One region of the Mesorhizobium sp. KR1-2 genome, then DNA from elsewhere that is predicted to be linked to it. Evidence: predicted binding sites of a transcription regulator. Region 1 holds the regulator's gene; the other holds the start of a gene.
The links. The regulator LexA, encoded in region 1, represses DNA repair genes until DNA is damaged. The targets are predictions, from matches to a motif close to TGTTCNNNNTGTGTTCNG.
Positions count from the first base shown of each region.

Region 1 (2,987 bases):
CCGCTCCTGTCGCGGCTCGGCGGCAGGCCCTACGAGCCTGACCTTTGCCAGGCCGTGCTCGACAGGACCATGGCGGCCAACGACCAGCGCCAGGATTATGTCCGCGCGGTGCTACGCCAAGAACCCGAGGGGCTGATAGCGACGCCGTTCGAGGTGCAGGATTCTTCGATGCTCAGGACATTCGCCGAAGCCAATGCCCTGATTATCCGCGAACCCTTCGCGCCGGCCGCATCGGCCGGCTCACCCTGCACGGTGCTGAGGCTCCGCTGAGCCGTGGCAGGGGCTGCCGTGTCTCTGAAAGCGCAGTGAGAACCGCTGGAAAAAGGCAACCGGCGATCGACATGCCGCATGCCGCGGCGTCATAAGGAAAACGTCCTGGAATCAAGACCGTAGAGACGGATTCTGCCGGTTCGCGTTACCGGCCCTGGTCCTCAGCAGAACCGTCATGGTTTCCGGCCCCTTAACCCATTCATTAAAATTTAAACAGTTGCGGAACACAAATGGAACAGATAGTGTTTGTTCTGGTTTTGTTTTGGGTTTGATTCTCGGGGGAGCCGGCGATGCTGACGCGCAAACAACACGAGTTGCTTCTCTTCATCCACGAGCGGCTGAAAGAGACGGGCATCCCGCCGTCTTTCGACGAGATGAAGGAAGCGCTCGATCTCGCGTCCAAATCCGGCATTCACCGCCTGATCACGGCGCTGGAGGAACGCGGTTTCATTCGGCGACTTCCGAACCGCGCGCGCGCTCTCGAAGTGCTGCGCCTGCCTGATTCCATTGCGCCCGGCCTTGCTCCCCAGCGCGCAAAATTCTCGCCTAGCGTCATCGAAGGCAGCCTTGGGCGCCGCGCGCCGGAACCTGCTCGCCCCCCGGTGGCAGGCAATGACGAAGCCGGCATCGCGATTTCCATTCCCGTCATGGGCCGCATCGCAGCCGGCGTGCCGATCGATGCCATCCAGCACAAGACCCATTCCATTTCGGTGCCGCCCGAGATGATCACCGGTGGCGAGCACTACGCGCTCGAGGTCAAGGGTGACTCGATGATCGAGGCCGGCATCTTCGACGGCGACACTGTCATCATCCGCAACGCCAATACCGCCAGCCCCGGCGAAATCGTCGTGGCGCTGGTCGATGATGAAGAAGCAACCTTGAAGCGCTTCCGCCGCAAGGGGGCGTCCATCGCCCTGGAGGCCGCCAACCCCGCCTATGAGACACGCATCTTCGGCCCGGACCGCGTGAAGGTGCAAGGCAAGCTGGTCGGCCTCATCCGCCGCTACTGAACCTCGTTCAGCTGTATTGTTTTGGCTTGGCCGTATTGCTTGGGTCGGCGTTAGTCCTCCAATGGGCCAGAATCATCGGCCGGCTGTTTTTTGACCCGGGGGAATTTGGCGCCTGAGAACGCGTGCTGCTTCTGCTCATATGGCGGCAAACCGCGTGCTTCACGCGAAAACCGTCTCTGCGTGTGCCAGGGCCGATAGGGCTCGGAGAGCGCAAACCTGACTTCCGGCACTTGGCCGGTTTCATCGTCCGGAAGGTAGACGGCGGCGCTGCCGTACTTTGCCAGTTCGCGTTTGGTGAGGATCAGCGGCGGGCCGGTCGAACAGACGTTTTTCGCGGTGGCGTCTTCGATGACGATGAGGCTGGCATAGTCACAAGCCCGATGCGCGGCCCGTATGTCGGTCGCATGCGCCACGATGGTGCCGGAAGCATGCACCGCAACGCAAAGCCCGTCATGGCAATCGAATCCGCTGCCTGACGCGCCGTCCGCCAAGCTTGCGTCAGCATCTGCCTGGCGTGGTACGCTGGTGGCCAGCTGTTCCGCAGAGATGTCATCGGGGTCGGTGATAGCCCTCGTTTCCAGGATCACAATGCCCTTGCGGCCGGACTTTGGCTTCAGGCTGTCGATTGGGCCCACGATCTCTTCGGTGCGCAGCGCCCGTCTCCAGTTTTCGACGGTGAATGCATTTGGTCGCGCCCTGTTTACCGCGAACATTTGATCGCCGATGGGCACCCCGACGAGCCGACCATCTTCGGAGATGAGTACATCGGGCGTGCGGACGTCCGTCAGCGTGAGCATGCCCGCGAACGCAAAGGGAAGTGCCAGCGCACGCAGCCAGGTCGTGGCCATGGTGACGATGACCAGGGCAATGGTCAAAAGGGCCAGCGAATGCGAGGAAATCAGGCCGACCCCATCTATCGGCGAACGGTCCGATATCCATTTCGCGACCGTGATCATGATCGTCAGTCCCTTGCCCATCACGTAGAAGAATGGCGCATCCAGACCGAGCGGCATGGCGAGCGAACCGAGGACGGCGAAGGGCATCACCAGGAACGACACGCTCGGCATGACGGCCAGGTTGGCGATCAGGCTGAGCGGCGAGACGCGCTGGAAGTGGTAGACGCCGAAGGCAGTGGTGGCGATGCCGGCGATGGTCGAGGTGAACATCAGGCTGCCGACATCGCCCGCTACCTTGCTGACGATTGCGATCGCCAGCGGGCGCCCGGTAGCAGGTGGCGCACGCCTGCGCTTTTGGCGGTATTCCGACCAAAGCGCGTAGCCACCGACGAGCGCGGCCGTGGCAGCGAAGGACATCTGGAAACTTGGGCCTATCAATTCGTGCGGCGAAATCGCCACGATGACGAAGGCCGAAATCGCCAGGTTGCGCGTGGTCAGCGCGCCACGGTTGAACAGCAGTGCGGTGAGCATGATGCCCAGCATGAAGCAACTGCGCTGCGCCGCCACCTGGCCGCCCGAAATGAACAGGTAGCTGATGATGGCGGCAAGCGCCGCGACCGCCGCATATTTCTTGACCGGATGACGGGAGGAAAAGCCGGGAAACAGGGCGAAGATCATCCGCAGTGAGCCCATCACCGTTCCCGCGACCAGTGCCATGTGAAGCCCCGAAATGGCGACGATGTGATAGATGCCCGTTCGCCGCATCGCTTCGTTGATGTCGTCAGGAATGCCGGCGCGGATGCCCACCACC
Region 1 is NZ_JBDZDS010000006.1:21,803-24,789, forward strand. It holds gene glp (gephyrin-like molybdotransferase Glp) at 1-270, shown strand, start outside; gene lexA (transcriptional repressor LexA) at 561-1,280, shown strand; gene ABLE85_RS13395 (ComEC/Rec2 family competence protein) at 1,331-2,987, opposite strand, start outside.

Region 2 (2,987 bases), on a different contig from region 1:
GTTGAGTAATTTGCATTAAAAGATGTAATATAGGCATTGTGGTTGGCTACTTCGCCGAAAGTTGCCAGAGGGTGCTTCCAGAACTTGAAATGGCCGAAGTTTACATGTGTGAATATTGGGGCTTATCGGTAGTCGCTACACGGAATTACGAAATATTTAATTGACTTAATTGGCATTAAAGTCCATTAAGGTGTAGCGGCACGAATCGTGGTGGACTAACCCTTCGTTAAGTCGCGCAAAGCCCCGCCTTTATAAAAAGGGGCGCCATTCCAACTTATCTTGGGGCCTGAAGAATATGGACACTGTCGAGACGCCGAGCAGAAATTACGAGATGCTGATCGAATTGACGGCCGATGTTGTCGCCGCATACGTCAGCAACAATCCTGTGCCAGTCGGCGAGTTGCCGAACCTCATCGCCGATGTGCATGCAGCTCTAGGCCGTGTCGGGGGAACGGTCGAGCAACCGCCTGCCGACAAACAGAAGCCGGCAGTGAATCCGAAACGTTCCGTCCACGACGACTACATCATCTGCCTCGAGGACGGCAAAAAGTTCAAGTCGCTGAAGCGTCACCTGATGACCCACTACGGCATGTCACCGGACCAGTACCGCGAAAAGTGGGGCCTGGACGCGACCTACCCGATGGTTGCGCCGAACTATGCGGCAGCACGCTCGCAGCTGGCCAAGAAGATGGGCCTGGGCCGCAAGCGCAAGGCCAAGTAATAAGGCCAGTTTTTCTAGTTTCGACGGCGCCTTCGGGCGCCGTTTTACTTTGTGGCTATCCGGAAGGAGCAGCGTCGGCTTGTTGTACGTGGGCCTGCTTTTCGCTTTTCACTTCTGCCGCATAGCCGGTCCAGCGCCTGTTTCAGCGCGATGTGCCGGTTCAGGTCGTAGCTCCAGTGGCGCCGCATGCCTCGGAGCCGCTCCCGCTCGATGGCGCGCGTAAGGCGGCGGACAAGCCCTGCCTTCAAGTCGGGGCCGGCCGCCATTGCCTCCGTCAGATCGATCCCACAGGCCAGTTGAAGGGCCGCGGTTTGTCTCGCGTCCGCCACCTCCGACAATTTCCGGGCCGTGAAGGCCCTGTATTCGGCGTGAATATCGCTCATCTGGAAATTTCCTCTCGCTTCCTGCGCCTCGACTATCCGGGCGGCGTGAGAGGGTGGGGATGAATATCTGTGCGAGCGGCTGTTGACTGGTTCGAAAATTCCTTTTGGATCAATCAGTTAGGTTTTTCCGGCAGATTAGTTGTTCTGTTTTTGTTCACATCTCCGTGGTGGCTGGGTATAAGAATTAATTCCTAGTATGCGGAGGGATGGTTCGTGCAGATAGCTGCGACATGCGAGAAACTCCAGATCGAGAGACCTCCGTCGGAAAAGGTGACAGAGCGCCGGTTGCCGGGACAGGTCGCGGAGAGGCAAACCGAGGAGGCAATCGAGTGGTGCGAGTGCCTGATCGACATCGGTGCCGCGCTGTTCAACGTCTCGAGCAAGGAACTGCGGCGAACGGGGCGCACCGCACAGGACGTGTCACGCGTGAGGCAGATCGCCATGTATGTCGGGCATGTCGTGCTGGGCCTGAGCATGAGTGACATAGGCAAAGGCTTTTCGCGGGACCGCACGACGGTGATGTACGCCTGTCATCTGATCGAGGATCTGCGCGACGTCGAGGAGTTCGACCGGGTCGTGGCGATGATGGAGCGGGTCGTCCTGGCTGCGTTCCGGCACAGGTTGGAGCGGTGACATGGCCGAGCATTCAGGGGAAGAGAAAGACGGTCGGCGCATCGTTCGCTTCCTGTCGCATGGACCGGCATCGGTCCGGGAGGCGGCTGTGGCCGGAAAGGTTCTGCTGGACGGTGGCGAACGTGGTGCGATTTCTGTCTCGCGCGCGGCACTTGCCGACTTGGTCAGGGCGGGTGCAATCGTTCGCGCGAACGACGAAGTGGCACTTTGGGAGGCTGCTTCTGCTGGGCAGCCGGCAAATCGGTACCGTGATCTGGAGGTTGTGACGGTCGATGTCGAGGGCTTGCCCACGCAAGCGATCGTCAACCTGTCGGAATCGCCGCTCGGGCAGTTGAGGCGCCGGAGGACGAAGGATGGCAGGCCGTTCCTGTCCGAGGTGGAGTTCAGGGCCGGCGAACGTCTGCGCACCGACTATACGCGCGGGCAGATAATGCCCCGAACCGGAGCGAACTGGGTGGCGAGCGTGGCCTCGGGGCGCAGGAGCGACGGCAATGGTATCGCGGACCTGACCGATGCGGCGCTCGCCGCGCGCCTGCGCGTGGAGCGAGCCATCGCGGCTGTCGGCCCCGAGCTTTCAGGTGTGCTCGTCGATATCTGCTGCTTCCTGAAGGGGCTGGAACTGGTCGAGGCCGAAAGGGGCTGGCCGGTCCGTTCGGCAAAGATCGTTCTCAAGAGCGCGCTCGGCGTGCTGAGCCGACATTACAGCCCGCAATGTCTCGAACGCCAGGGCGCAGCCAGACGGGTTCTGCACTGGGGAAGCGAGGATTATCGGCCGAAGATCGATTGAAGCGGATCAGGCAGGCTGCCGCAGGGCGCTTTCGGCGTCGTGCTTGATGCGTTTGACCATCGAGCGCAGGCCGTTGGCGCGCTGCGGCGTCAGATGCTCGTCGAGGCCGAGCGAGCGCAGGACGTCCTCGGCATCGGTCGCGATGATTTCGCTGGCGCGCCGGCCGGAGAACAGCGCGAGCAGGATCGCGACAAGGCCGCGGACGATATGGGCGTCAGAATCGCCCTGGAAGCGGATGATCGGATCCCCTCCGTCGTCGCAATCGGTCAGAAGCCAGACCTGGCTGACGCAGCCCTGAACCTTGTGGGCACTGTCGCGCGCGAAATCGGGAAAGGGCGGCAGGGTCTCACCGAGGTCGATGACATAGCGATAACGGTCTTCCCAGTCGTCCAGGAAGGCGAAGTCGTCTCGGATGGCTTGGATCGTCGCGGTCATAAACTCGATATAGTGATACGGACCCGCC
Region 2 is NZ_JBDZDS010000001.1:559,185-562,171, forward strand. It holds gene mnhG (monovalent cation/H(+) antiporter subunit G) at 1-5, shown strand, start outside; gene ABLE85_RS02665 (MucR family transcriptional regulator) at 296-721, shown strand; gene ABLE85_RS02670 (cytoplasmic protein) at 766-1,104, opposite strand; gene ABLE85_RS02675 (helix-turn-helix domain-containing protein) at 1,318-1,737, shown strand; gene ABLE85_RS02680 (DUF6456 domain-containing protein) at 1,739-2,524, shown strand; gene ABLE85_RS02685 (SufE family protein) at 2,531-2,959, opposite strand.
Region 2: ABLE85_RS02670 (cytoplasmic protein) is a predicted target of LexA. The motif match lies at 1,245-1,262, and genes of this name have one in related genera.